3 regions of the Erwinia sp. V71 genome follow, and region 1 is predicted to be linked to each of the others. Evidence: predicted binding sites of a transcription regulator. Region 1 holds the regulator's gene; each other region holds the start of a gene.
The links. The regulator LexA, encoded in region 1, represses DNA repair genes until DNA is damaged. The targets are predictions, from matches to a motif close to TNCTGTATGTACATACAGNA.
Positions count from the first base shown of each region.

Region 2: ACSZO1_RS14080 (YebG family protein) is a predicted target of LexA. The motif match lies at 7,900-7,919, and genes of this name have one in related genera.
Region 3: ACSZO1_RS07440 (metal-dependent hydrolase) is a predicted target of LexA. The motif match lies at 4,123-4,142, and genes of this name have one in related genera.

Region 1 covers NZ_CBFFRK010000089.1:402-10,775, forward strand. The annotation lists gene zur (zinc uptake transcriptional repressor Zur) at 1-504, shown strand, start outside; gene ACSZO1_RS16285 (CsbD family protein) at 575-787, opposite strand; gene dinF (MATE family efflux transporter DinF) at 1,019-2,359, opposite strand; gene lexA (transcriptional repressor LexA) at 2,451-3,059, opposite strand; gene ACSZO1_RS16300 (diacylglycerol kinase) at 3,174-3,533, opposite strand; gene plsB (glycerol-3-phosphate 1-O-acyltransferase PlsB) at 3,662-6,100, shown strand; gene ubiA (4-hydroxybenzoate octaprenyltransferase) at 6,133-7,020, opposite strand; gene ubiC (chorismate lyase) at 7,022-7,549, opposite strand; gene psiE (phosphate-starvation-inducible protein PsiE) at 7,616-8,014, opposite strand; gene ACSZO1_RS16325 (YjbH domain-containing protein) at 8,144-10,234, opposite strand; gene ACSZO1_RS16330 (capsule biosynthesis GfcC family protein) at 10,234-10,374, opposite strand, start outside.
Region 2 covers NZ_CBFFRK010000066.1:2,040-12,413, reverse strand. The annotation lists gene ACSZO1_RS14110 (pyridoxal phosphate-dependent decarboxylase family protein) at 1-782, opposite strand, end outside; gene pyk (pyruvate kinase) at 1,265-2,707, opposite strand; gene ACSZO1_RS14100 (MurR/RpiR family transcriptional regulator) at 2,835-3,704, opposite strand; gene zwf (glucose-6-phosphate dehydrogenase) at 4,091-5,566, shown strand; gene ACSZO1_RS14090 (bifunctional 4-hydroxy-2-oxoglutarate aldolase/2-dehydro-3-deoxy-phosphogluconate aldolase) at 5,781-6,419, shown strand; gene purT (formate-dependent phosphoribosylglycinamide formyltransferase) at 6,620-7,798, opposite strand; gene ACSZO1_RS14080 (YebG family protein) at 7,936-8,259, shown strand; gene ACSZO1_RS14075 (tellurite resistance TerB family protein) at 8,378-9,034, shown strand; gene ACSZO1_RS14070 (prolyl oligopeptidase family serine peptidase) at 9,163-10,374, shown strand, end outside.
Region 3 covers NZ_CBFFRK010000022.1:2,823-13,196, reverse strand. The annotation lists gene ACSZO1_RS07465 (fructosamine kinase family protein) at 1-670, shown strand, start outside; gene ACSZO1_RS07460 (YniB family protein) at 693-1,232, opposite strand; gene hxpB (hexitol phosphatase HxpB) at 1,403-2,071, shown strand; gene kduI (5-dehydro-4-deoxy-D-glucuronate isomerase) at 2,367-3,203, shown strand; gene kduD (2-dehydro-3-deoxy-D-gluconate 5-dehydrogenase KduD) at 3,254-4,015, shown strand; gene ACSZO1_RS07440 (metal-dependent hydrolase) at 4,162-4,752, shown strand; gene ACSZO1_RS07435 (L-cystine transporter) at 4,917-6,308, shown strand; gene katE (catalase HPII) at 6,524-8,791, shown strand; gene ACSZO1_RS07425 (DUF6515 family protein) at 8,956-9,336, shown strand; partial or broken gene ACSZO1_RS07420 (inverse autotransporter beta domain-containing protein) at 9,379-10,374, opposite strand, start outside.

The DNA of each region.
Region 1 (10,374 bases):
CTTCCTGAGCAAATTTTGTCGCAGGCGGAGCAACTCTGTCAGCAGCGTAACGTACGTCTGACGCCACAGCGTCTGGAAGTGCTGCGCCTGATGACCGAGCAGAATAGCGCCATCAGCGCATATGACCTGCTGGATCTGCTGCGTGTTTCTGAACCTCAGGCAAAACCCCCGACGGTCTATCGTGCGCTCGATTTCCTGCTGGAACAGGGTTTTATCCATCGCGTGGAATCGAATAACAGTTATGTGGTGTGCCACCACTTTGAAGAGCCACAGCACAGTTCTGCGATGCTGATTTGCGATCGCTGCGGCGTGGTGAATGAGCAGCATGCAGAGGGTGTGGAAGAGATTCTGCAGGCGCTGGCCCGCAAATCCGGCTTCGCCTTACGTCACAACGTGATTGAAGCGCACGGTTTGTGTAACGGCTGTCGGGAAGTGGAGTCCTGTACTCATCAGGAAAGCTGCGATCACGATCATAGTGTGGTGAGCAAGAAGCGCGGTCGCTAAGCGACCGCGGTAGGTGGCACCTCCGTGTGCCCGGGCAGGAATGCTGTATCAATATCTGGTGTCGCAAATATTACCAGCGATAATCGCGGTTATGGCTTTCCCAGTCTGAGACTTCTTTTTCCGCTTCCTCTTTAGCGTAACCGTATCGCTCCTGAATTTTACCGACCAGCTGATCGCGTTTCCCTTCGATCACGGTCATATCGTCATCGGTTAGCTTGCCCCATTTTTCCTTCACTTTACCTTTAAACTGTTTCCAGTTACCGCTAGCCTGGTCGCTATTCATAGTGCCTCCTTTAATAACAACATTGGCATTTCGTCTTAGCTAAAGATCAACCATCAGCATAAATCGCCACTTGATTACTTATTACATAGTTAATTATAGACAAAAAATGAAAAAAAATAGCGAGAGACATTAATCAGAACGGTTCACATCGGGAATAAGATGGCTTAACACCCTGAAATCAAGTCATTATTCAAATGAAAACGCGGGGAAACTGAGCCGTAAGGAAATATTTCAGGTGGCGAACCAGCTGTCGTGGCGCCAGTGGCGACGCCAGATCAGCCACAGTGTAAGTCCTCTCAGCATCAGAAAGACCGTCACCGCGAGCCATAAGCCATGATTACCCAGCCAGGGGAGTGTCAGCAAAGTCAGTGCATACCCCAGCGCCGCACCCGCCATGCCGTTGCGCATTTCACTGCCGCGTGTCGCACCAATAAACATGCCATCCAGCAGATAACACCAGACACCCGCCAGCGGCAGAATAACCTGCCATAGCAAATAGCGATCGGCCAGTTCACGCAATTCCGGTAAGGAGGTTAACAATGCCACCAGCCACGGGCCGCAGGCAGCATAGAGCAGAGCAAAAGCGAGCGCGACCAGACCTGCCTGACGACAGGAGGCACGCCACACACGCAGCAACTTACTGCTGTCGCGTGCGCCACAGGCCTCACCAGAATACGCTTCCACTGCATAGGCAAAGCCATCCAGCGCATAGGCGGTAAAGGTCAGAAACATCAGCAAAACGGCGTTAACCGCCACGACATCACTGCCGAGTCGGGCACCAAACACCGTCAGAGAAGCGAAGCAGAGCTGCACCATCAGCGAACGCAGCATAATGTCGCGGTTCAGCCTGAGCAAACGACGAAAGTCACCGCGCCAGCTATTGCGCAGCAGCGGCAGCGAGATACCGCGTAATTTCAGCACCCGCCACACCATTATCAGGCCAATCAGCAGCGTGACATATTCCGCCAGCGCCGTTGCCGCCGCAGCCCCCTGCACGCCCCAGTGCAGCCCCATCACAAACCACAAATCGAGCAGAATATTGACCAGGTTGCCGACGACCAGCAGGATCACGGGCGCACGTGCATACTGCACGCCCAGCAGCCAGCCAAGGATCACCAGATTCGCCAGCATCGCTGGCGCACTCAGCCAGCGAACCGACATAAACAGATGTGCCTGGTGTAATACCTCAGGGTTGCCCCCAACCACGGAGAGCGCCAGATCGCTGAGTGGTGCTTTCAGCAGGACAAACAGACCGCCCGCCGCCAGCGCCATGCAGAGCGGCTGAATCAGGGCTCGCGCCAGCGCCGCTTTATCGCCCGCGCCAAACGCCTGCGCGGTTAAGCCGGTGGTGCTCATACGCAGAAACAGCAGCAGCATAAACAGAAAACTGGTTGCAGTGCTGCCAATTGCCACTCCGCCGAGGTAGACCGGACTGTCGAGATGGCCAATGACCGCCGTATCCACCAGACCCAGCAGTGGCACGGTAATATTGGAGAGGATCATCGGCAACGCCAGGCGCCAGAGATTTTTATCAGTAACGGTAAAGAATCGCACAGGCTTCCACAGCGTCATCAGAATGTTTACCAGACTGAGGGTTAACGCGAATCGACCTTACGCGCACGACGGTAAAACCAGGTGCGCGCAGGCGTCGGGGAGGTAAAGATTACAGCCAGTTGCCGTTGCGGATCACACCCACGGCCAGACCTTCAATCGTCAGAGATTGCTGACGCAGGTCGACAACAATGGGCGCAAACTCACTATTTTCAGCCAGAAGATGCACCACATTGCCCTGCTTTTTCAGGCGTTTGACGGTCACTTCGTCATCAATGCGCGCCACGACGACCTGGCCATTACGCACATCCTGCGTTTTGTGTACCGCCAGCAAATCGCCATCCATAATGCCGATATCTTTCATCGACATACCGCTGACACGCAGCAGGAAATCAGCATTCGGTTTGAACAGACCAGCATCCACCTGGAAATGGCCTTCGATATGTTCCTGCGCCAGCAGCGGCTCACCGGCGGCAACGCGGCCAATCAGCGGCAGGCCAGTCTCTTCTTCCTGCATCAGGCGGATACCGCGTGAAGCGCCGGAAACAATCTCAATCACGCCTTTACGTGCCAGCGCTTTCAGGTGTTCTTCAGCCGCATTCGGGGAACGGAAACCTAATTGCGAAGCAATTTCGGCGCGTGTCGGTGGCATACCCGTCTGATTAATATGATCACGAATCAGATCGTATACCTGCTGCTGCCTTGCCGTTAATGCTTTCATTCCGCCCCCTGGTTGTTTATACAGTCGCTGTGAGTATATACAGGTATTTGCAGGCTGGGAACCCAAATTTAGCGAAAAAGCCTCAGTTTGCGGCACGCCTCGCGGAAAAACGGCTTACGGCCACAGCAACATCAGCCAGACAAACAGCGCCAGCAGAATGCTCAGTAACACCGAAGCCGACCCCATATCCTTGGCGCGCCCGGCCAGGGGATGATGCTCGCTGCCGATGCGATCCACCACCGCTTCCAGCGCGCTGTTCAGCACTTCAACGATAACCACCAGCACCACTGAACCAATCAGCAGCACCCGCGTCACCGCGTCAACATCCAGCCAGCAGGCAATGGCCGTCGCGATAACCGCCGCCACCAGCTCCTGGCGAAATGCAGCTTCATGTCGCCATGCGGCGCACAATCCCTGCCATGAATAACCCGCTGCTTTAATGATTCTTGTCAGTCCGGTGACATTATTTGCCATAATGAGGGAACCCTTTCAGATGTTTAACGTCAACGTCTGGGTGGCGCACAAAATGCAACACAACAGATCTTGCGTGCGCTTTCTGGTATGCTTGCCGCGCTTTGCTAACAAGAGGCTTCATATTGTCTATGTCAGGTTGGCGTAATTTTTACTATAAGTTACTGAACTTACCACTCTCACTTTTGGTGAAGAGTAAAGCTATTCCGGCCGATCCGGTAGCCGAACAGGGGCTGGATAGCTCGCGCCCCATTATGTATGTATTACCTTATGATTCAAAGGTGGATCTGCTGGTCCTGCGTGCGCAGTGTCTAAAACATGACCTGCCCGACCCGCTGGAGCCGCTGGAAATCGATGGCACGGTGTTGCCGCGCTATGTGTTTATCCACGATGGCCCGCGCGTGTTCCCTTATTTCGTGCCTAATCTGGAGTCGGTGAAGCTGTTTCACGACTATCTGGACCTGCACCGCAGCAATCCTGATCTGGATGTGCAGATGGTGCCGGTTTCCGTGATGTTTGGCCGTGCGCCGGGGCGTGAAGTACAGGGCGAACAGACGCCGCATCTGCGGGTGCTGAACGGTATTGAGAAATTCTTTGCCGTGCTGTGGTTAGGGCGAGACAACTTTGTCCGCTTCTCGCCGACAGTGTCGCTGCGCCGTATGGCGACCGAACACGGTACAGACAAAACCATCGCGCAGAAACTGGCGCGCGTGGCGCGTATTCACTTCTCCCGTCAGCGCCTGGCTGCCGTCGGTCCACGCCTGCCTGCTCGTCAGGAGCTGTTCTCACGTCTGCTGCAATCGAAGGCTATCGCGAAAGCGATAGAGGATGAAGCGCGTACGCGCAAAATCTCTCAGGATAAGGCGCAGCAAAATGCCATCGAAATGATGGAAGAGATTGCCGCTGATTTCTCTTATGAGGCAATCCGCCTGACCGACCGCGTGATGGGCTGGACCTGGAGCAAGCTGTATCAGGGCATTAATGTCAGCGGCGGCGAGCGCGTACGCCAGCTGGCGCAGGATGGCCACGAAATCGTCTATGTGCCCTGCCACCGCAGCCACATGGACTATCTGCTGCTCTCCTACGTGCTGTATCACCAGGGGCTGGTGCCGCCGCATATCGCCGCAGGCATTAACCTCAACTTCTGGCCAGCCGGCCCGATTTTCCGCCGCCTTGGTGCGTTCTTTATTCGCCGTACCTTTAAAGGCAATAAACTCTATGCCACGGTGTTCCGCGAATACCTCGGTGAGCTGTTTAGCCGCGGCTACTCCGTGGAATACTTTGTGGAAGGTGGCCGTTCGCGTACCGGGCGTCTGCTGGAGCCGAAAACCGGCACCCTGTCGATGACCATTCAGGCCATGCTGCGCGGCGGTAATCGCCCTATTACGCTGGTGCCGATCTATATCGGCTACGAACACGTGATGGAGGTGGGGACGTATGCCAAAGAGCTGCGCGGCGCCACCAAAGAGAAGGAAAGCTTTACCCAGATGGTGCGCGGGCTGCGTAAGCTACGCAACCTCGGTCAGGGCTATGTTAACTTCGGTGAACCGCTGCCGCTGGTGAACTATCTGAACAAGCATGTGCCTGAGTGGCGTGAGTCGATTGATCCTATCGAAGCGCAGCGCCCTGCCTGGCTGACGCCAGCGGTGAATGATATTGCCCAGCATGTAATGGTGCGGATTAATAACGCCGGTGCGGCCAACGCCATGAACCTGTGCGTCACCGCATTGCTGGCCTCACGTCAGCGTTCACTCACCCGTGAACAGCTGATTGAACAGCTTGAGTGTTACGTGCAGCTGATGCGCAACGTGCCTTATTCGCCGGATGCCACCGTGCCGGACAGCAGTGCGGAAGCGCTGCTGGAGAGCGCACTGGCGATGAATAAGTTTGAAACTGAGCAGGATAATATCGGCGACATCGTTATTCTGCCGCGCGAGCAGGCAGTGCTGATGACGTACTACCGCAACAACATCCAGCATATGCTGGTGCTGCCATCGCTGATTGCCGCCATTGTGCAGCAGCATCGCCAGTTGTCGCGCGCCGAGCTGTTACGTCAGGTTTGCGTGATTTACCCGATGCTGAAAGGCGAGCTGTTCCTGCGCTGGCACAGCGAAGAACTGCCGGACGTGCTGGACGCACTGATTGCGGAACTGGAGCGTCAGGGGCTGATTAGCACAGATGAAACACAGCTGCGCTATGCACCAGCACGTTCCCGTACCCTGCAACTGCTGGCAGCGGGCATCCGCGAAACACTGCAACGTTATGCCATCACGTTCTCTATTCTCAGCGCCAATCCGTCGATCAACCGCGGTTCACTGGAGAAAGAGAGCCGTACCATGGCGCAACGCCTGTCGGTACTGCACGGTATTAACGCGCCAGAGTTCTTTGATAAGGCGGTGTTCTCATCACTGGTGCTGACACTGCGTGATGAAGGCTATATCAGCGACAGCGGCGATGCGCAGCTGGAGCAGACGCAGAAGGTTTATCAGTTGCTGGCAGAGTTAATTACGCAGGAAGTGCGGATAACGATTGAAAGCGCGGCGGCGCCTGAAGAGGCAACCGCTGAGTGATGTAAAAGGGAGCCAGAGGGCTCCCTTTTTTATTACGGCAGTAAACCCGCCAGTGGTGCGGCATTCAGCGCCACGCCAATAAACAGCACCAGACCCACATAATTGTTATTCAGAAAGGCCTGGAAGCAGGGGTCACGCTCACGAGCGGCAATCAGCTTCTGCTGATACACAAACAGCACCGCTGCCGCCAGCAGTGACCAGTAAAATGCGCTGTTCAGCTGCATCAGTTGGCCAATTGCCAGCATCAGCACCAGGGTAGCCAGCTGCAGCAAACCGATAATCAGCTTATCGTAACGGCCAAACAGAATGGCGGTCGATTTCACGCCAATTTTCAGGTCGTCATCACGATCCACCATGGCATATTGCGTATCGTATGCCACCGTCCAGCAGATATTCGCCAGGAACAGCAGCCAGCAGGTTAACGGTACGCTTTCACTCACCGCCGCCCACGCCATCGGAATCGACCAGCCAAATGCCGCGCCCAGCACCACCTGCGGCAGATGGGTATAGCGCTTCATAAACGGATACATCCACGCCAGCGCCAGACCGGCGAACGAGAGCCAGATGGTCATCGCATTCATGGTCAGTACCAGCGCAAAGGAGACCAGCACCAGCGCGACAAACAGCAGCTTCGCCTCTTTCTCGCTGACAGCCCCGCTGGGGAGCGGGCGTAATGCCGTGCGTTTCACATGACCATCGATTTTACGATCGGCAAAATCATTCACCACACAACCCGCCGCACGCATAAAGAATACGCCCAGCACGAAGACCAGTAGCACATTCAGTGCCGGAACCGCCATGCCAGACAGCCACAACGCCCACAGGGTCGGCCAGAGTAATAACAGCGAGCCAATCGGTTTATCAATGCGCATCAGGCGGCTATAGGCCTGGAAGCGGGTAAGTTGCAGAGGTCTTTCCACGTTATTGTAATCCTTCTGCCGCCACGCTCTGGTAGAGCGGCGCAGCAGGTAAAAAGAGTTCAGTCAGAAGTAACGGTTTATCCGCCAGACGCAGGCGGGAACGGCGTCCCCACAGCGCCCCGATCTGGCCGGGTTCAATAAAATCACGGGTCAGCGTCGAAGAGGAGAATAAGTAGCGTCCCAGCGGGCGGGTCCCCAGATTCTGCAGCATCGCTTCCGGTCCCTGCAGTGTCGATTCCGGCACGACGGTGCGGCCAGCCAGCCAGGGCACGCCATCACCAGACAGCACGATTTCACGCAGCCAGTAGCGCGATTCCAGTGGCAGTAATGCCAGCTCATCGCCCACCTCAGCCGCGCTGATAAAACCTTCACGTATGGGTTCAACAGTCACCTGATGACAGTGGCGCTCAAAACGCGCCGTCATGGAGTCTTCTTCCAGCAGCCAGTCCAGCAGCGGTGCCTTCAGCAAAGGTGACGAGACAGGGAGCCATGCAAGCGCGCGCAGCAAGCCAAGCGCGTTATCCGACATACGGCATCTCCGGGTAAATAATCAGATGCCGTAGTGTAACGCAGAGCCTGGCGCGCCTTCACTGTTTTATTCGCGCTTCAGACGATTACTGTTCGCCAGCCACAGCGTCACCACCAGAATCAGGATCGCCGCCGCATAAATCAGGGTATCAAACGGGTTTTTATGGTCGACGATAATCAGGCGGATAATCGCCGTAATGCCGATATAGACAAAGTAGCGCAGCGGGAAGTGATAGCCAGACTGGAAATACTTCACAATCAACGCAATAAACTCGAAGTAGAGAAAGTAAATCACGATCCCTTCGATCAGCAGATAGGAAGAGGCCTGTTCACTGGAATTGAGCAGCACATTGCCCAGATGAATGGTTTCTTTACCGAGAAAAATCACCAGAATAATGCCCAGCACCAGCAGGCCGAAATTCAGCACCATTTGCAGTGCATTGGCGACACGGGTTCCCGAAATCATGCTCTTATCCTCTAAAGTTATTGTTATGGCACAGCAAAGGCCGTTAATCACAATATGCTTTAGTGTGATGAAGATCACAATACGGTAGTGTGAATAATCACAGGGCGGCACGATGGCCGCCCTGCAGGATTAACGATAATTGATATCGCGATCGCTGGTCATGTCATACAGATTGTATTTACGACCCAGCATCTGACCACCGTCACGCGTCAGTGGTGTCCAGTTGATCTGCGCCCGGCCACGCACCGGATTCAGACTAAACAGATCCATTGGAATCGAGACGTAGAAGCCTTTGGTGGAGTCCCCTTCACCATACTCTTCTGCCGATACATTGGTGATGGTGGCATAGGCGCCAATGGTGATACCGCTGTCAAAGCGTTTGGAGATATCCACCGTGCCGCCTTTATCCTGCGCCAGATACTGACCGACACTCACTTTCACCAGCACATCATCCATAAAGGATGGCTGCCAGTAGCCTGTCAGATGACCGGTTTTGGCTTTGTAGTAAGTGAAGTTCATCATGTTGTCCCAGTCACGCTGCTTGACGTAGTTGGCATCGATGCCCACTGCCCAGCTCGCGTCCAGCGGACGATACAACAGTTCAGCACCTGCACCGCCATACATGGTTTCCAGATAACCGCCATAGACCTGGCCATAGAAACCGCCGCCGAAATACTGGAAGTAGTTCGCCTGCAGGTTATTCACGTAGGCGTTGTTCTGCACATATTCACGAATGCGGGTACGCACGCGCGGCAGCGACGAATCGAGCGGTGGGTTGGTGTAGTTAAACTTGTCATAGTTATTGGCAAGGTTTACAAACACGCCCCCATCCAGCAGCAGGTGATCCGTCAGCCAGTAATTGGCATTACCGGAAACCCCGACCTGATACATATAGAAGGTTTCTGCCCCGCCCAGCGACTGGTTAAGCACTGGCGCAATATTGAAGTTCAGGCGGTCTTTTTCGATGTAGTAGCCCTGGTCGGTTTTCTCCGGGTCCACCGGGTTAATGCGCTGCTGTGCCAGCGGTTTGTCCTGACCAAGAGGGTAACCCTCCAGTTGCTGGCGCAGACTGTCCACGCGGGTTTCCGTGGTCACCTGCGGCATACCATAGCGCGTCTGGGTAACACGCAGCGTGTCGATATTTTGTGGCAGGTTATTCATCAGAATCGCATTCGCGCGATCAACGCCTTCCTGGGTGTCGCGATATTTGTACTGCTCACCCGTGACATACAGCGTATTGCCCTTCGTCTGCAGGTTTGGCGCATCCAGGCCAGCGTTGTATTTCAGGTCGCTGAGCTGACCCCCTGCGACGGTCGCCTGCAGAAATTCCGACTGCGGATTAGGACGGTATGCCGGTTTCGGGCTGTCAATGTGCGACTGGCGCAAGTCATTGAAGTTGGTACGCAGTGTAAAGCCGGCCATCACGGTATTACCGCGCTCATAACTGAGGTTGAGATCCGCCCAGTCCGTGATGCGGTAAATTGCGCCGACGTTAATTTTGCTGGTCTGCTTCAGACGGCCCGCGTAATCGCCACGGTAATCGTTGCCTTCCAGCTCCATTTTCAGGCGCAGGGGTTGCCACGGCGTCTGGTATTCCACCCCGCCAAACAACGCCGCCGGGCCATGGAACATCTGGTCACCATTGATCGAACCGGCTGAACCACCGCTGCTGCGGGTACAATACTTCTCACTGTATTCGCAGAATGGGTTCTTCAGCGTGCCGCTGTTACCGAGATAGCCCCAGCCGACGCCAAGCGTAAAATCAAAGGGGCCCCATGCCTTGGTCGCCACCAGATATTCACTGTCGAACAGCCCCGTACCGCCAAGGTCGCGTGTCCCAATTGCCACTTCCGGCAGCCAGTATCCCTCTTCCCACAGGCGCAGTTTCAGGTCGAACGCTTTATCTTTATAGCTCTGATTACCACTGAAGCTGGCGACATTACTGTAGAGTTGGGTGGTGACATCGGTATAGCGAATCGTCGCTTCCAGCCACGGAAACAGCTGTACGGAGGTGGAATAGAAACGATACTGATCGTTCCAGCGATAGTTAAGGCTGAATTCGCCCTCTCTGGCCATGCGCGCCGTCGGCACCTGCATCAGGCCCACGCCGCCAAAATCTGACTGTGACGGGCCAATCGGCTCAGGGTATGTTGCCGCCATGGCCTGGCAGGCACAGGCGACTGAAATGGATAATAAGCTGAGAAGATAGCGTTTTTTCATCAGTCAGGCATCCGGTGCGTCAAAACAGAAATAATTTGTTGATTCAAATCTTCCCACTCTCCCGGCAATGACCAGGAAGAGAAACCGAGATAAATGGTTGAACCCGGCTCAACTTCAATATGACGGTGGTTCCAGTAAGC
Region 2 (10,374 bases), on a different contig from region 1:
GGAATCAGCCCCTGCTGCTGGCAGCGCTGGATTTCCTGCTCCAGCTGGCTGGCGTCCATGCGGTAGTGTTCATCATGATCCACCGCGATCACGGCGTCATAACCGAGTCCTAGAATCGCCGTCGATTTCTGAATACTGAAGTGGCTCAGTTTCGAGGTAAAGATACGCCATTTGCTCGCTTCCGGCGGTAATCCCTGCTGCTTGATCAGGTGACCCGGACGCTGACGTGCGCACCAGCTGTCGCGCGCCAGCAGCATCGCCATCAGATTCGACTGCGTGCCGCCGCTGGTGAAGATACCGTCGGCGCTGGCAGGCAGGCCGATGCGGCCGATCGTCCAGTCGATCACTTTCTGCTCGATCAGCGTGCCGCCAGCACTCTGATCCCAGGTATCGACAGAACTGTTGACTGCGCTCATCACCTGCTCAGCCAGCAGTGAAGGCAGAACCACCGGACAGTTCAGGTGGGCAATATACTTGGGATGATGGAAATACACTGCATCACGCAGATACAGCTGTGACAGCTCATCCAGCGCGGCCTGATCATCGTGCAGTGGCGCATCAAGATCGACAGCATGGAAAGCTGGCGCCAGCTCATGGGGGAGAATACCGCTAAAAGGTTTTTTGACCTGCTGGATGGTGTTGTTGATCAGTTTCAGCGCTCTGAGCGTTTGTTGCGCATAAGCATCAAGCTGCGCTGCGTTGAACAGCTGTTCATTTGCCGCGCTGTCCTGCGGCTGTTGCGGCTGTGTGGCGGCGCGTGCTGTTGGTGAACCAAAGACCATACTCTGTACCTTTTTTGGACGTAAGAAACCTCTGCCGTCATAGCGAGCAATGACAGCGGTAACCCTGCGATATTGATGGATATTAGTTAAGGTTATATAACTAATTAATAAAGATGCATGTTTTCAGTCAGGCAAAAAACTCAGTGTTATTTGCCTTAACAGCAGATTAAACCCCCATTTAATGCGGTTAATAGGTTTTTTGTGACGATAAAGTTAATAATTGTAATGCGGATGAGATTATAAATAGTAATCATTACCATTCAATAAGTTTATTCTCACAACCAATAGATAAGTCTTACTTATGTTGTATTTGTGATGCAGATCACATTTTATGGCGGGCAGGCACGACGTTAGCCGGGAGTATTAACCGGATACAGGATGCTGGGATCAGTGAATTAACCGCAGGGAAAGAGGGAGCGGTGATCGCGAAGGGACTGCAGGAGGAAAACTCCGGGCACAGATCGCCCGGAGTGGGGAGAAGCTTAGTCGACGCGCAGAACGCGTGTGGTGTTAGTGGTGCCCGTGGTGGCCATCACATCACCCTGGGTGACGATCACCAGGTCACCAGAGACCAGGAACCCTTTGTCACGCAGCAGGTTGATCGCATCATGTGCGGCGGCTACGCCATCATTGTCGCTGTCAAAGTACACCGGCGTCACACCACGGTACATCGCGGTGAGGTTCAGGGTGCGCTCATGGCGTGACATGGCGAAAATCGGCAGGCCGGAGGTGATACGTGATGTCATCAGCGGCGTGCGGCCAGATTCGGTCATGGTAATGATTGCCGTAACACCCTGCAGGTGGTTAGCGGTATACATTGCCGACATCGCAATCGCTTCTTCGACGTTATCAAACTGCACTTCCAGGCGGTGTTTAGAGACGTTGATGCTTGGGATCTTCTCAGCACCGAGGCACACTTTCGCCATGGCTGAGACGGTTTCCGCCGGGTACTGACCCGCTGCGGTTTCCGCGGACAGCATCACCGCATCGGTGCCATCCAGCACGGCGTTTGCCACGTCCATCACTTCAGCACGGGTTGGCATCGGATTGGTGATCATCGATTCCATCATCTGCGTTGCCGTGATCACCGCACGGTTCAGCTGACGGGCGCGACGAATCAGCGCTTTCTGGATACCGACCAGTTCAGGATCGCCAATTTCGACACCCAGGTCACCACGTGCCACCATCACCACATCAGAGGCGAGGATGATATCGTCCATCGCTTCCTGGGTCGCGACCGCTTCTGCACGCTCCACTTTAGAGACGATTTTCGCTTCGCTGCCGGCTTCGCGCGCCAGACGACGTGCATAGTTCAGATCTTCGCCGTTGCGCGGGAAGGAGACGGCCAGATAGTCGACATTAATTTTGGCTGCCGTCAGAATATCGGCTTTATCTTTCTCGGTCAGCGCTTCAGCTGACAGGCCGCCGCCCAGCTTGTTGATGCCTTTATTGTTAGACAGTGGACCGCCAACGGTCACTTCGGTAAAGACTTTAGATGCCTGTACTTCCAGCACTTTCAGCTGCACGCGACCATCATCCAGCAGCAGGATATCGCCAGGCACCACGTCTTCCGGCAGGCCTTTATAGTCGATACCCACTTTCTCTTTATCGCCTTCACCTTTGCTCAGGTTGGCGTCGAGTAAGAAGCGGTCACCCTGATTGAGGAAAACTTTGCCTTCTTTGAAGGTCGATACACGGATTTTTGGTCCCTGCAGATCGCCGAGGATCGCCACATGGCGTCCCAGTTTAGCCGCGATTTCACGGACTTTATCCGCGCGCAGCTGGTGATCTTCCGGTGTGCCGTGCGAGAAGTTAAGACGCACAACGTTGGCGCCCGCGGCGATGATTTTTTCGAGATTATTATCGCGATCGGTTGCCGGGCCCAAAGTGGTTACGATCTTGGTTCTTCTGAGACGTCTTGACATGTAGGACTCCGTTAACTTTTAACTTGGTGTTGCAATAGCAATCACAGGATATTCTTATGCCACTTTTATAACATTTATATAACAAGGCGAGAATGCTCAGACCGGATTAATTTCCGCTGTCACGCGGTCAGCGTGAAAAAAAAATGGGCCTGGCGTCTTTATCTAAACGCGATTCTTTCAAACCTTCTTTGACGCGCTTCAGGTTATCTCTGAATTTTGGCCCGCGGCGTAAAGTAAAACCGGTTGCCAGCACATCAATCAGGGTTAACTGCGCCAGGCGTGAGACCATGGGCATGTAGATATCGGTATCTTCCGGCACATCGAGCGTCAGCGCCAGCGTGGCTTCCTGCGCCAGCGGCGAGCCCGGTGAGGTGATTGCCAGCACGGTGGCATCATTTTCCCGTGCAAGATGCGCCAGTTCGACTAAATTTTTGGTGCGACCGGTGTGGGAAATCAGCACCATGACATCACCTTCCGCACTGTTCATGCAACTCATGCGTTGCATCACAATATCATCGGAATAGATGACAGGCACATTGAAGCGAAAAAATTTATTCATCGCGTCGTGGGCCACGGCGGCCGAGGCACCCAGTCCAAAGAAGGCGATTTTTTTGGCCTGGGTCAGCAGATCGACGGCGCGATTAACCGCGCTGATATCCAGCTGCTGACGCACCTGGTCGAGACCGGCCATGGCCGATTCGAAAATTTTACCGGTGTAAGAGTCGGCGCTATCGTTTTCATCGACATTACGGCTGACATAAGGGGTGCCGGTCGCCAGACTTTGCGCCAGCTGCAGTTTAAAGTCAGGAAAGCCTTTGGTTTCCAGACGATGACAGAAGCGGTTGACGGTTGGCTCGCTGACCCCGGCGGCGCGCGCCAGCAGGGCGATACTGGAGTGCATCGCCGTTTGCGGTGCGGCCAGAATCACCTCGGCGACTTTACGTTCGGATTTGCTCAGGAGCTCAAGGTAAGCGTGGATTTTTTCCAGCATATTCATAGCGTGAGGCCACTCATCAATTCTGACGATTTCATTCACAGGAGAAATCGATGTCATTTTGTAGAGAATATACAATGCCATAACGCGTGACGGGCAGAGGCGTCCAGCGAGATTCGGCGCTTTTTTGCCAGAGTTTGAACTGTGTCTGATTTTCAGTTGCGTAAAACGGTAACAGAAAAGTTGAAAAATTACGCACAAACGGACACGGGCAGGTGGAATAACTACCGTTAAATAGCACGCGGGCAAATACATTGCCCTGACAGGGGTCGCGCTGGTTTACGCGCACCAGCCAAAAGAAGTACATTGTATTGAAAGAAAATTACAATAAGAGTCTGACTGATTACGGAATCCGCAGGTCAGATTCATCCTGCAACGAGGAGATAAAAATGGCGGTAACACAAACAGCTCAGGCGTGCGATCTGGTGATTTTCGGTGCCAAAGGTGATCTTGCACGTCGGAAACTGTTGCCTTCCCTGTACCAGTTGGAAAAAGCCGGACAGATTCATGAAGAGTCACGCATTATTGGCGTGGGTCGTGCAGACTGGGATAAAGCGGCTTACACCAAAGTGGTACGTGAGGCGCTGGAAACCTTCATGAAAGAGAAAATCGATGAAGCGCTGTGGGATAAGCTCAGCAGCCGTCTCGATTTCTGCAACCTCGACGTCAATGACACCACTCAGTTCCCGAAACTGGGTAAGATGCTGGATCAGAAAAAACGCGTCACCATTAACTATTTCGCGATGCCGCCAGGCACCTTCGGTGCGATCTGTAAAGGTCTCGGCGCGGCGAAGCTGAACGCCAAACCGGCACGTGTGGTAATGGAAAAACCACTGGGCACTTCACTGGAAACATCCCGTGAGATTAATGACCAGGTCGGTGAATTCTTCGAAGAATCCCAGGTGTTCCGTATTGACCACTATCTGGGTAAAGAGACGGTGCTGAACCTGCTGGCGCTGCGCTTTGCCAACTCACTGTTTGCCTCTAACTGGGATAACCGCACCATCGATCACGTGCAGATCACCGTGGCGGAAGAAGTGGGTATCGAAGGCCGCTGGGGTTACTTTGACCAGGCCGGTCAGATGCGCGATATGATCCAGAACCACCTGCTGCAGATCCTGACCATGATCGCCATGTCACCACCGGCTGATCTGACGGCTGACCGCATTCGCGACGAAAAAGTGAAAGTATTGCGCTCACTGCGCCGTATTGATCACACCAACGTGCGTGAGAAAACAGTACGTGGTCAGTATACCGCGGGTTTTGTGCAGGGCAAAAAAGTGCCAGGTTATCTGGAAGAAGAGGGCGCGAACAAAGCCAGTAATACTGAATCCTTTGTCGCTATCCGTGTTGATATCGACGACTGGCGCTGGGCGGGTGTGCCGTTCTACCTGCGTACCGGCAAACGTCTGCCATCAAAATGTTCAGAAGTCGTGGTTTACTTCAAGAACCCGGCGCTGAATCTGTTTAAAGATTCCTGGAAAGAGCTGCCGCAGAACAAGCTGACCATTCGTCTGCAGCCAGACGAAGGCGTGGATATCGAGATCCTGAACAAAGTGCCGGGTCTGGATCACAAACACAACCTGCAGACCACCAAACTGGACCTGAGCTTCTCGGAAACCTTCAACCAGTCGCATCTGGCGGATGCCTACGAGCGTCTGCTGCTGGAGACCATGCGCGGTATCCAGGCGCTGTTTGTACGCCGTGATGAAGTGGAAGAAGCCTGGAAGTGGGTGGACTCCATCATGGAAGCCTGGGCTGCGGATAAAGAAGCACCGAAGCCGTATCAGGCCGGTACCTGGGGGCCTGTCGCGTCAGTAGCGATGATCACCCGTGATGGCCGTTCCTGGAACGAATTCGAGTAATCAGTCGCTGAATAATCAAAACCCGCACTCTGCGGGTTTTTTTCGCCCCTATAAAAATGAACCACAGTTTTAAAAATTGCGCTAACGCATGGACGGCGTGGAAGCAGATCATGTATGGTAGATCCGCTATCACATTCCTGACGCCGGATAAGCGTCGCTTTCGCCTGCTGCCGTCAGCGTGACCCGCAGCGGGCCTGACGGGGGATAAAGACTGATGAAGAACTGGAAAACGAGTGCTGAACAGATTTTGACGACCGGGCCTGTGGTGCCGGTGATTGTGGTCAATAAGCTGGAGCATGCGGTTCCAATGGCGAAGGCGCTGGTGGCGGGCGGGGTGCGCGTGCTGGAAGTGACGCTGCGTACGCCGGTGGCGATGGATGCACTGCGCGCGATGATCAGAGAAGTGCCGGACGCGATTGTCGGTGCCGGGACGGTGATCAACACTCAGCAACTGCACGAAGTGACGGAAGCGGGCGCGAAATTTGCTATCAGCCCGGGGCTGACCGAGCCATTATTAAAAGCGGCAACCGCAGGTTCAATCCCGTTAATTCCCGGTATCAGCACCGTGTCTGAACTGATGCTGGGGATGGACTACGGCCTCAAAGAGTTTAAATTCTTCCCGGCGGAAGCTAACGGTGGCGTAAAAGCGCTGCAGGCGATTGGCGGACCATTCCCGCAGGTGCGTTTCTGCCCGACGGGCGGCATTTCGCCGGCGAACTATCGTGATTATCTGGCGCTGAAAAGCGTGCTCTGTATCGGCGGTTCATGGCTGGTGCCAAATGATGCGCTGGAAGCTGGGGACTGGGGACGGATTACTCAGCTGGCGCGTGACGCGGTGGCAGGGGCGAGATAATCTCTATTTCTTCTCCCTCATAGCAGGGGCATGATTCTCCCTCCCCCTTAGAATGGGGGAGGGCAGGAGAGGGGGAACCAACGACTCAGCATCTTGGCCGTTGGCTCCCCCATCCCAGCCTTCCCCCGCTTGCGGGGGAAGGAGCAGAACGGCGCGAATGGTGACCCCATTGCATATATGGCGGAAGGAGTCACTCGGCGTTAACCGCTAACCTTCACCCCACCGGCACAGGCAATCGCACGCTCAACCGCCTGCTCAACCGTCTCCGCCGTTGCCAGTGCCACACCCAGACGGCGCTGACCGCGAATTTCCGGCTTACCAAACAGACGCAGTTGCAGACCGGCACCCAACACCGCAGGGACGCCGCTAAACTGCACATTGTCACTGTCCAGCTGTGGCAGGATCACGGCTGACGCTGCCGGGCCATACTGGCGAATGCCGCCAACCGGCAGGCCGAGGAAGGCGCGCACATGCAGGGCGAATTCCGACAGATCCTGAGAAATCAGCGTTACCATACCGGTATCGTGCGGGCGAGGTGACACTTCGCTGAACACCACGTCATCGCCGCAGACAAACAGCTCAACGCCAAACAGACCATGACCGCCCAGCGCACTGACCACTTTCTGCGCGATGTCCTGCGCACGTTGCAGCGCCAGATCGCTCATCTGCTGTGGCTGCCAGGATTCACGGTAGTCACCATCTTCCTGACGGTGGCCGATTGGCGCACAGAAGTGAATGCCATCAATGGCGCTGATGGTCAGCAGGGTTATCTCAAAATCAAATTTCACCACACCTTCCACGATGACGCGTCCGGCGCCCGCGCGGCCACCCTGTTGTGCGTACTCCCAGGCGTGATCCAGCTGCGCTGCATCACGGATAAAGCTCTGACCTTTACCGGAAGAACTCATCACTGGCTTGACGATGCACGGGAAACCAATTTCCTCTGCGGCCTGCAGGAAGGCTTCTTTGCTGTCAGCGAAACGGTAGGTAGAGGTTGGCAGCGCCAGCTCTTCCGCGGCCAGACGACGAATCCCTTCACGGTTCATGGTCAGACGTGCGGCACGGGCCGTTGGCACCACGCGCTGGCCCTGTTTTTCCAGCTCAATCAGCATATCGGTGGCAATCGCTTCGATTTCCGGCACGATATAATCAGGACGCTCTTGCGCAACCAGCGCTTTCAGCGCTTCGCCATCCAGCATATTGATCACATGGCTGCGGTGTGCCACATGCATGGCCGGGGCATCGGCATAGCGGTCAACGGCAATTACTTCTACGCCTAAACGCTGGCATTCAATCGCCACTTCTTTGCCCAGTTCACCTGAACCTAACAGCATTACACGGGTTGCGGCAGGGCGCAGCGCGGTTCCAAGAGTCGTCATAATAGCTACCTGAATGGATGATAAAATCGCGCGCAGTATAAACGAAAACGTTTGCGCGGGCATCTGCTTTGCCCGCTTGCCGGGAAAAAAAATGGCTGATATACTGGATATAAATACAGTTAAACGAGGCTGAGATCATGGCTGTTGAAGTAAAATACGTCGTAGTGAGAAAAGGTGAGGAAAAGATGACCTTTGTCAGCAAAAAAGATGCGGATGCTTACGATAAGCTGCTGGATATGGCTGAAGTCTTTTCCGACTGGCTGGGCGCCAGCCAGATTGGCCTGGAAGAGGAACAGCTGGAAGCGCTGGGCATGTATCTGGCAGAAAACAAAGACAGCGTGCAGCATATTCTGCGCACCAGCAAAATGCCGCAGGCTGAAGCTGAATCCGCTGCCAGCAGCGCAAGCGAAGCGGGCGGGCAGGATGATGCCAAACCTGTGCGTGCAGTGAAGGTTGCCTGATCATCTCCCGACAGGCGACTGCCGGTCGCCTGTTATTTTCCCGTCTTTTCTTCCGCTTACGCTTCTTGACGTCCATTGTTCTACTCTGAATTCCATTCTGAGTGGTAAAGGAAATGAGATGAACAACTGGCTGCAGCAAATTCAATCCGTATTAGGCAACAGTAAAAGCCATGGCAAAAGCAGTGGGGAAGGCCTCAGCAAAATGCTGGCGCCGGGTGCACTGGGTGGTCTAGCGGGCTTACTGATTGCCAGCAAATCATCACGTAACCTGCTGGCCAAATATGGCAAAAATGCGCTGATTATCGGCGGCAGCGCCGCGGCAGGCGCGGTGCTGTGGAACAAATACAAGCAGCGCGTCAGCGAATCTCACCAGAACGAACCGCAGTTTGGCCACAGTGAAACCCCGGTGGATGCGCGTGCTGCGCGTCTGATTACTGCCCTGGTGTTCGCGGCGAAAAGTGACGGCCATATTGATCAGCAGGAGCGCCAGGCGATTGAGCAGAATGTGCATCAGCTGGGAGTCGGTGCGCAGGGCGAAAAACTGATCCAGCAGGCCATCGACCAGCCGCTCGACCCGCAGCTGCTGGCGCGGGATATCCGCAATGAAGAAGAGGCGCTGGAACTCTACTTTCTCAGCAACGCCGTGATTGATGTCGACCACTTTATGGAGCGCAGCTATCTGCAGGCGCTGGGCGATGCACTGAAAATCCCGCAGGATGTACGTGACGATATCGCCCGCGATATTCGCGACGAAAAGCAAAAGTTACCCGCCTGATTATCATCCGGGCCGGAAAAAACCGGCCTGGCTATTTTTTTCTGTTGTTTTCTTGTGGTTTACCGCTTGGCAATCATGCGCACAGATGCCACCCTTAACACTATGACTCACAACGGTGTTAATGCGCGATGACCCCACCTAAAGCCAAAAAAATTCCCCACATAATGACCCTGCATGGCGATACGCGTCAGGATGATTACTACTGGTTGCGCGATGATGAGCGTGAAGATACGGCGGTACTCGACTATCTGCACGCGGAAAATGATTACGGCAAGTGGGTGATGGATTCCCAGAAAGCGCTGCAGGACAGCCTGCTGAAAGAGATGATCGACCGTATCCCGCAGCAGGATCACTCCGTGCCGTATGTGAAGAGTGGTTTCCGCTATCAGCGGCGTTATGAGAATGGCAATGAGTACGCCATTTATACCCGCCAGCCCGCCGATACCGCCACGCCGGACGAGTGGGAGATATTGCTCGACGCCAACCAGCGTGCGTCGCACAGTGAATTCTATACCCTGGGCGCACTGGACATCAGTCCTGACAATACCATTATGGCGCTGGCGGAAGATTTCCTCTCGCGGCGGATTTACGGCATTCGCTTCCGCAATCTCAGCACCGGCAAATGGTATCCGGAGGTGCTGGAAGATGTTTCCGCCAGCTTCGCCTGGGCCAATGATTCCCGCACGCTCTACTATGTGCGTAAGAATAAAAAGACGCTGCTGCCGTACCAGGTCTGGCGGCACACGATCGGTGAACCGCAGAGCGCCGACCAGCTGGTGTATGAAGAAGCGGACGACACCTTTTACGTCAGCGTGCATAAAACCACCTCGGAACACTTTATTCTGATTGCGCTTAACAGCACCACTACCAGTGAAGTGCTGCTGCTTGATGCTGAGTTCGCTGAGGCGCAGCCGCAGGTATTCTCTCCGCGCAATAAGGATCATGAATACTCTGTGGATCACTACAACCACCATTTTTATGTTCGTTCGAACCATGAGGGCAAAAACTTTGGTTTGTATCGTACGGATTATGTTGATATTGCGCGCTGGGAAACGGTGATTGCGCCGCGCGACCATATTGTGCTGGAGGATTTCCAGCTGTTCCGTGACTGGCTGGTGGTGGAAGAGCGCCAGCGCGGGCTGACCAGCCTGCGCCATATTGATCAGCGCAGCGGCGAAAGCGTTGGCATCGCCTTTGACGATCCTGCCTATGTTACCTGGCTGTCGTACAATCCCACGCCGGAAACCAGCAAGCTGCGGTATGGTTACTCGTCAATGACCACGCCATCAACGCTGTTTGAACTGGATATGGAAAGCGGCGAGCGGCAGGTACTGAAACAG
Region 3 (10,374 bases), on a different contig from region 1:
AGTGTACGGTGTCGGCAGCGATCGCGACGACAGCTTTTTGCTGCTGGAATATCTGCCCGTTAAACCCCTTGATGCTCACAGCGCCTGGCAACTGGGACAACAACTGGCGCGACTGCATCAGTGGAGCGAGCAACCACACTTTGGCCTCGATTTCGACAACAACATCACCACCTCTCCGCAACCGAACAGCTGGCTGCGTCGCTGGTCAGTGTTCTTCTCCGAACAGCGCATCGGCTGGCAGCTGCAACTGGCAGCGGAAAAAGGCGTGCTGTATGGCGATATGGACCTGATTGTCGACTGCGTAAAACAATCGCTGGCCTCACACCATCCGCAACCGTCTCTGCTGCATGGCGATTTGTGGCCAGCCAACTGCGCGGGCGGCAGCAATGGTCCGTGGATTTTTGACCCTGCCTGCTACTGGGGCGACCGTGAATGCGATCTGGCCATGCTGCCGTGGTACAGCCAGCTGCCGCCACAAATTTACGATGGCTACCAGTCCGTCTGGCCATTGCCGCACGATTTCCTGCAGCGCCAGCCGATTTACCAGCTGTATTATCTGCTGAACCGCGCCAACGTGTTTGGTGGCAGCTGGCTGGGTGAAGCGCAGCGCGCGGTCGGCACCCTGCTGGATCAGGAAGAACTGGGACAAAAACAGGCAAGACCGGCCTGATGCATCAGCATCAGGCCCGCGTTTAACGCAGAAAACCTAACAGTGACAGGAAGAAATAGCCCGCGACGGCAATAATAACCGGCAGGATATAGAGCGGGAAAATTTGCAGGAAAATGGTGTGATGCGGCATCACAATTTTCTCTTCCAGTTGCTGGCGGGTGCGGCCTTCACTGCCCTTCGCCTGCTCCAGAATCATTTGATCCTCAATCCCCTCTTTCAGATGGCGCGACTGCCGCCACATGCGTGCGCCGGATGCCTGTAGCGCCATACCAACAAAAATCAGGATATAGATCAGCCAGAACAGGATATTCAGTCCCCCCTTAAACTCGGGTACGGGTGAATTCTGCCAGAACAGATTCAGGAACGACGTGTTAAAGCGGATCATATCAATCATCACATGGACAAAATCGAGCATTACCGCATCAATTCCCGGCTGCTTTTCACTGTGCTTAAACATAAAGTTAAGCAGTGAAATCAGCGTGGAGATCAGCGCCGGGATAAAAATAATCCAGCCAGCAATTCGCTTGATAATGGCAACGTTGCCAGCCTGTTGGTAAGTCATAGGTTCTCCTTGCACCTCAGATTTCGCTGTAAGTCTACCCGCTGGCGGACAAAACTGCCTGTAAAAAACGTTGCCAGAGATAAATTTAGCGTGGCCCCCCATCTGCACGCCCTTCGCCCGTGGCGCGGCTTCATGCTAAGGTGTGGCAAACCCGCGAATGGAGCTGCTTTATGTCTTATACCCGCCCGGTGCACGCCGCCATTTTTGATATGGATGGTCTGCTGATTGACTCTGAGCCGTTATGGAAACGCGCAGAGATGGACATTCTGGCTACGCTGGATGTCGACCTCAGCCGCCGTCATCAGCTACCGGATACCCTTGGTTTACGCATCGATCAGGTGGTGCGCATGTGGTATGAAGTGCTGCCATGGCACGGGCCGGACCAGGCTGAAGTGGCGCAGCGCGTGATCAGCCGCGCAGTGGCGCTGGTAGAAGAACACCGCCCGCTGCTGCCTGGCGTGGAACACGCCCTCGAATTATGCCGCCAGCAGGGACTGAAAATTGGTCTGGCATCGGCATCGCCACTGCATATGCAGGAACGTGTGCTGGCGATGTTTAATCTGCGCGACTATTTCGATGTGCTGGTCTCCGCTGAATTTCTGCCTTACAGCAAACCTCATCCACAAGTGTATCTCGATGCGGCGACCAGACTGGGCGTTGACCCGCTTAACTGCATCACGCTGGAAGATTCTTTTAACGGCATGATTGCCACCAAAGCGGCACGCATGCGCTCGATTGTGGTGCCACCAAAAGAACTGCGCACTGACGCGCGCTGGTCGCTGGCCAATGTGAAGCTGGATACGCTGGTACAGCTCAGCGAAGCACATCTGCAAGGGTAACTCACAGGCCCCTCACCACCAGATACCCCGATGCCCATTATTCGGGGACACATCCCGATGGCTCCGGAACGGCTTGTCCGTGGAGGACCGCGGGATGGTCGCCCCGCTGTATCTTGATCAAACAGACAACACACGACGCCTTAATCAATACTATCAATATTTGATCTCACCACCAAATAAATAAAACATCATTTCATTTTTATTGAATTGATATACCAACATACCTATCATCAGATCATCCGGAGCATAACGCTGCGCCAGCAAAAAAATCTGAAATAAATTGAGAGGCACTACCATGCAAGTTCGTCAAAGTATTCACAGTGACCACGCCCGCCAGCTCGATACCGCCGCCCTGCGCCGCGAATTTGTCATCGAAACTATCTTCGATGCCGACAACTACACCATGACCTACAGCCATATCGACCGCATTATTGTCGGCGGCGTGATGCCAGTGAGCAAAAGCGTCACCATTGGCAGCGAAGTGGGTAAACAACTGGGGGTCAGCTACTTTCTGGAACGCCGTGAACTGGGCGTCATCAACATCGGCGGCCCGGGCCTGATCGATGTCGATGGCAAAACCTGGGAAATCGGCAACCAGCAGGCGCTGTATGTCGGTATGGGCGCACAGTCGGTCGTATTCCGCAGTGTGGATGCCGCAAAACCGGCGAAGTTTTACTACAACAGCGCCCCGGCGCACACCACATATCCGGATAAAAAAATCACCCTCGAAGAGGCGGTAAAAGCCACACTGGGTGATGCCGCGACCAGCAATCGTCGCACCATTAATAAGTTCATCATCCCGGACGTCCTGCCAACCTGCCAGCTCACCATGGGTCTGACCAGGCTGGAAGAAGGTAACCTCTGGAACACCATGCCATGCCACACTCACGAACGCCGTATGGAAGTCTACTTCTATTTTGATATGGACGAAGAGACCGCCGTATTCCATATGATGGGCCAGCCGCAGGAAACACGTCATCTGCTGATGCATAACGAGCAGGCCGTGATCTCGCCAAGCTGGTCGATTCATGCCGGTGTCGGCACCAAACGTTACACCTTTATCTGGGGCATGGTGGGCGAAAACCAGGTGTTTGATGATATGGACCATGTAAAAGTCAGCGAACTGCGCTGATCCCACGCCAGAACACTCTGGCATCACGCCCTGTACTAAAGAGAGTGAATATGATCCTTAACGCATTTGATCTGACAGGAAAAGTCGCGCTGGTCACCGGCTGCAATACCGGTTTAGGCCAGGCCATGGCGCTCGGCCTCGCGGAAGCAGGCTGCGATATTATCGGCGTCAACCGCAGCGCGGCTCCGGAGACCCAGGCACAGGTGACCGCACTCGGCCGCCGTTACTGTCACGTGGAAGCCGACCTGATCAACAGCGCTAATGTGCCGCAGGTAGTGGAACAGGCGGTCGCCGCATTTGGCCGCCTTGATATTCTGGTGAATAACGCCGGGATTATCCGCCGCAACGATGCCCTGAACTTCAGTGAACAGGACTGGGATGATGTGATGAATATCAACAGCAAAACGGTATTCTTCCTGTCGCAGGCCGTCGCCCGGCAGTTTATCCGCCAGGGTCAGGGCGGCAAGATCATTAATATCGCTTCCATGCTCTCTTACCAGGGCGGCATCCGCGTGCCCTCTTACACCGCGTCGAAAAGCGCAGTGATGGGACTGACGCGACTGATGGCAAATGAGTGGGCGCAGCACCACATCAATGTCAACGCCATTGCGCCAGGCTATATGGCAACCAACAACACCGAACCACTGCGCAATGATGAATCACGTAGCCTGGAGATCCTCGGGCGTATTCCGGCAGAACGCTGGGGCACGCCCGAAGATATGAAAGGCCCGGTGGTTTTTCTCGCCTCGTCTGCTGCCGATTACGTCAATGGCTACACCATTGCGGTGGATGGCGGCTGGCTGGCGCGCTGATGCTCAGATGTCACCGCACTGCACGGCGGTGACGTCTTCATCACTAAGGCAAATTTTTTATTTTTAGTTACAGCGTCACGTATTTAATCTACTGGATATATCCCCTATACTGGATGCATTGACAGTTATGCAGCCAGGTTACCCCCATGACGGCCGAAGGCCATATTATTTTTGCCATTGCCAGCGCCATTTTTGCCAAACGCGCCGAACTGACGCCCGTACTGGCGGAAGGTGACTGGTGGCATATTATCCCGGCCGCGCTGCTGACCTGTCTGTTACCGGATATTGACCATCCTAAATCGGTGCTGGGGCAGCGATTAAAATGGATTTCCGGCCCGGTGGCGCGCGCCTTTGGTCACCGTGGTTTTACCCATAGCCTGCTGGCGGTGCTGGGCGCACTGGCGCTGTTTCAGATCAATGTACCGGCAGATGGCCTGATCCCGGCCGATGCCTTACAGGGAATGGTGCTGGGTTATCTCAGCCATATTGCCGCTGATATGCTGACACCCGCAGGCGTGCCGCTGCTGTGGCCCTGTCGCTGGCGTTTTTGCCTGCCGCTTCTTAATAGTCAGAAAGGCAATCAGCTGGAGCGGGTGTTATGTATGGGACTGGTGTGCTACGCGATGTGGTTTTCACCACAAATGCCATGGCTGGGTGCCAATGGCTGGCCTGCACAGTTAATTAATGTGGTGCAGAATGGCCTGAATCGCATCACCAGCAAACAAATCGTGCAATAATGGTACTGATTAATATCATAAAGTTATAATCAATTACTTTTGGATATAATGCTGTGGCCTGGCTCACTGATAACATACGCCACCAGCTAAGGCTTAATACGCGATACAAAATATCGCAATTTTCTCTGACGATAACACCGTCAGACTTCCACCGGAGAAATGGGATGAATCTGCCTCTGATTCTCAATATTGTGGCGTTTCTCGCGCTGCTGTTTATTCTGTCTCGCACCAGTCGCACTGACTGGAGCTTATCGAAGAAAGTGCTCGCCGGCCTGGTGCTGGGTGTGGCTTTCGGTCTCGCACTGCAACTGATCTATGGCGAAAATGCGCCAGTGGTCAAAGAGTCAATCAGCTGGTTCAATATTGTCGGCAATGGTTACGTCCAGCTGCTGCAAATGATTGTGATGCCTCTGGTATTCGCCTCGATTCTCAGTGCGGTTGCACGTCTGCATAATGCTTCTTCGCTGGGCAAAATCAGCCTGCTGACCATCGGCGTGCTACTGTTTACCACCGCGATCTCAGCAGTTGTTGGTGTATTCGTGACTAACCTGTTTGGCCTGACTGCTGACGGTCTGGTACAGGGCGCGCAGGAAACCGCACGTCTGGCGGCGATCCAGAACAACTACGCCGGTAAAGTGGCTGACCTGACCGTGCCGCAGTTGCTGCTCTCCTTTATCCCGAAAAACCCGTTTGCCGATCTGACGGGCGCGAATCCAACCTCGATTATCAGTGTGGTGATTTTTGCTGCCTTCCTTGGTGTGGCGGCACTGCAGCTGCTGAAAGACGACCAGGAAAAAGGCCAGCGCGTGCTGGCCGCGATCGATACCCTGCAGTCATGGGTGATGAAGCTGGTACGTCTGATTATGAAGCTGACCCCGTACGGTGTGCTGGCGCTGATGACCAAAGTGGTTGCCGGTTCTAACCTGCAGGACATCATTAAGCTGGGCAGCTTTGTTATCGCTTCTTATCTGGGTCTGGCAATTATGTTTGCGGTACACGGTCTGCTGCTGTCAGTTAACGGCATCAATCCGCTGCGCTTCTTCCGCAAAGTGTGGCCAGTGATTACCTTCGCATTCACCAGCCGCTCCAGCGCCGCCAGTATTCCGCTGAATGTGGAAATGCAAACCCGTCGTCTGGGCGTGCCAGAATCGATTGCCAGCTTCTCTGCTTCTTTCGGTGCCACTATCGGCCAGAATGGCTGTGCAGGTCTGTACCCGACCATGCTGGCAGTCATGGTTGCGCCAACAGTTGGTATTAACCCGTTCGATCCGCTGTGGATTGCCACACTGGTCGGTATTGTGACGCTCAGTTCCGCTGGTGTGGCTGGCGTGGGCGGTGGTGCCACCTTTGCCGCGCTGATTGTACTGCCCGCAATGGGCCTGCCGGTGACGCTGGTCGCGCTGCTGATTTCCATCGAGCCGCTGATTGATATGGGTCGTACCGCACTGAACGTGAATGGCGCGATGACTGCCGGTTCCCTGACCAGCCGCTGGCTCGGCCAGACTGACCAGGCAGTGCTGAACAGCGACGAACGTACTGAGCTTTCCCACCAGTAACACGCTGTCCGTTATCCAAATAAGGCCGGATTTTCCGGCCTTATTTATTATGAGCACAGCAATACCCGCTTTCAGTGCCCCGCCCTGTTCATCTGTCTGATAATGCCCCCGTTTTGCCGCTAATCACGGCAAATCCCTGCTGTTTACGGGCGTATACCTGTCACTGTTCTATAGTTAAGGATGCCTAATTACGACAGCAACGGGAGCACGCAACAATGTCGAAAGGAACAGAGCACAAGGAGCTGAGTCACCACGCACCCGCAACCGGACCTGAATCGGCGAAACCCGGACTGGATTCGCTGGCCCCGGAAGATGGTTCCCACCAGCCAGCCGCGCAACCGAGCGCGCCTGGGAAACAACCCACGGCGCCAGGCAGCCAGAAAGCGCCGAATACCCGCAATGGCAAACTCGATCAACTCGACGCTTATCGTAAAGACAATGGCGAAAGCTTTCCGCTAACCACCAGTCAGGGCACGCGTATTGCCAATGATCAAAACTCCCTGCGCGTCGGAACCCGTGGCCCCACGCTGCTCGAAGATTTTATCCTGCGGGAAAAAATCACCCATTTCGACCATGAGCGTATCCTGGAGCGCATTGTTCATGCGCGTGGCTCCGCGGCACATGGGTATTTTCAGGTTTACCGCTCGCTGCGGGATATCACCAAAGCCGATTTCCTCTCCGATCCGGATCTGATTACGCCCGTGTTTGTCCGTTTCTCTACCGTACAGGGTGGCGCAGGTTCTGCGGACACCGTGCGTGATATCCGCGGATTCGCCACCAAGTTCTACACCCAGGAGGGAAACTTCGATCTGGTGGGCAACAATACGCCAGTGTTCTTTATTCAGGATGCGCATAAATTCCCTGATTTCGTCCATGCGGTGAAACCGGAGCCACACAATGAAATCCCGCAGGGCGCCAGCGCACATGACACGTTCTGGGATTACGTCTCGCTGCAGCCCGAAACCCTGCACAACGTGTTCTGGGCGATGTCCGATCGCGGCATTCCGCGCAGCTACCGCACGATGGAAGGTTTCGGCATTCACACCTTCCGCCTGATCAATGACGAAGGAAAAGCCACTTTTGTGCGTTTCCACTGGAAACCGGTGGCCGGGAAAGCCTCACTGCTGTGGGATGAATCGCAGAAGCTGATCGGCCGTGATGCGGATTACCACCGTCGCGATCTGTGGGAAGCGATTGAAGCCGGAGATTACCCGGAATATGAGCTGGGCCTGCAGCTGATCCCCGAAGAGGATGAGTTTAAGTTTGATTTCGACCTGCTGGATGCCACCAAACTGATCCCGGAAGAGCTGGTGCCGGTCGAATTAGTCGGCAAAATGGTGCTGAATCGCAATCCGGATAACTTTTTCGCTGAAACCGAGCAGGTGGCGTTTCATCCAGGCCATATTGTTCCGGGCCTCGACTTCACCAATGATCCGCTGCTGCAGGGACGCCTGTTCTCCTATACCGATACGCAAATCAGCCGCCTCGGCGGCCCTAACTTCCATGAAATTCCGATCAACAGTCCGGTCTGCCCGTACCATAATTTCCAGCGTGGCGGCATGCACCGCATGGAGATCGACAGCAACCCGGCTAACTATGGTCCCAACTCGATTAATGACAACTGGCCGCGTGAAACTCCGGCCAGTCCGCATCGTGGGGGGGTCGAAAGCTATCAGGAACGTATTGAGGGCCACAAGGTGCGTGAGCGCAGCCCGTCATTTGGCGAATACTATTCGCAACCGCGCCTGTTCTGGCTCAGTCAGACACCCGTCGAGCAACAGCATATTATCGATGCTTTCTCCTTCGAACTCAGCAAAGTCACGCGCGCCTATATCAGAGAAAGGGTCGTCGATCAGCTGGCGCATATCGAAATTCAGCTGGCGCACGCCGTCGCAGAAAACCTGGGGATTGCGCTGACCGATGAACAGCTGCAGATTGCGCCACCGAAGGATGTCAACGGACTGAAAAAAGATCCCAGCCTGAGCCTGTATGCCGTGCCTGGCGGCACCATCAAAGGGCGTCAGGTGGCGTTGCTGATCAGCGATGGCGTCAAAGCCGCCGATGTACTGGCCATTTTGCAGGTGCTGGAAGCCAGTGGCGTTCATGGCAAACTGCTGGCGGCGCATATGGGTGACGTACGTGCTGATGACGGTTCCACCCTGCCAGTGGATGGCACATTCAGCGGTCTGCCCTCTCTCACCTTCGATGCGGTGATTGTGCCGGACGGCAATATTGATGCCCTGCTGCTGCGCGGTGATGCGCGTTACTTCCTGCTGGAAGCGTATAAACACCTGAAGGTAATCGGCCTGAGCGGTGACGCGCGTCGCTTTAAGGCGCAGTTTGGTCTGGCGGATGAAGAACATGAAGAAGGCATTGTCGAGGACAGTAAGGCCGAAGGTGTGCTGATGAGTGAATTTATCGCAGCGCTGGCGGCACATCGCATCTGGTCACGCAGTCAGAAAGCGCTGTCTGTACCGGCATAATTTCAGCTTATTCTGCTGGTATCTTCTGCACAATGGTTCGCGATTCTGGAGCGACAGTCAGCAAAGCGTTAAGCGCTGTAAGCATTAGATAACAGACGGTAGTGACGTCTTGTAATTTTCCTGCTGCGGGATAATGTTACAGCCATGTATGCAGGAGTCATCATATGAAAAAGATCGTCGCTTCATTACTGGCATTAACCTTAGTCAGTCCGCTGGTCGCCAGCGCGCATCCTGGCGGCTGGGGTCCCGGTGGTCCGGGTCCTGGCTGGCATGGTGGTCCGGGTGGCCCAGGCCCGCTGCGTTTTTTACCTTCCGCAGCCGAAGCTGTGCTGATTGGTGGCTTAACCTACTATCTGCTGAATGGCAGCTACTACCAGCGGCAGGGAGATACTTACGTGGTAGTGGAACGCCCGGTCGATACGGCACCGACACCGATGCGCGCGCTGGATTATAACGGTGAACGCTTCTATGTTGCCGATGGCCATTACTACCGTCGTGATATTAACGGCAGCTATATCGAAGTCCCGCGTCCGCCGGGACTGTAAAGAAAAAACCGGGAGTTGATGCTCCCGGTTTTGCTGTCACCGTCAGGGGCAGAGTTTTACCTCAAAGTTATTTTCACGCAAATTCGCGATCAGTTTGACATGATAAAGGCTCACATCCCCGCTGGCATTGCTATTCCCGCGTGCCACTTCCTGCACTCCATTCCAGTTGCGGTAAAGACAAACCGCGACACCCTCTGCAGGCTGCCCGTTTCTGGTCACATTGGCCGTAAAGTTAAACCTTCCACCTAAGTAATCAGGGTAGATCCCTCCGGTGAAACCGGTATAGCGCCAGCTCAATACCGGCGGCACAACGGCCTTAACGGTTACGGTAATATTTAATGGCGTTGGGCTGGTTTCTTGCTCCGTCGCCGCCTGGCTCACCGTAATCACCGAGATCCCCGTACCGCCAAAGGTCATGACACCGTCGCTCGTCACTTTCACCACGGGCAGATTATGAGAATGGAACGTCAGCGCACCACCATTATTGCCACCGGTGATGTTGAGCTGCTGTGCTGCGGCGCCCTGATCAACCGTAATCGGCTCAGGTCCTTGCAGCGGCGCAGAATTTTTTAACGCTGCAGTGACATTGAATACCGTTGATTGCCCCAGGTAATTATCGCTTTCCTTTTCTGTCACGGTGACAGCGACGGGCTGACTGCCGGTGCCTTTTCTGGCCGTCACCACACCACTACTGCTGACCGCAATTTTATCGCTATCACTGCTGTAGTACGCCAGCTGCCCCCTGTTTCCACCACTTAGCGTAACCGGCAAACTGTCATAAACAGTTAACTGCATATCCTTCGCCTGCAGCGGCGTACCGGCATTTTTCTTCACCGTGACCGGGATGATCAGTTTCTCCGGCGCATCGTGGCTGACCGTGGCGGGCTGGCTGACAGTAATCTGGGTATTTCCTCCCTTAAGGAAGGTCATCAGACCGCTATCGCTGACCTGTACGACAGCAGAATCAAAGGAGGTGTAAACCGTCTTACCACCGACATTACCGCCAGTGATATTCAGCTGTTGCGCAGCGCTGCCGTA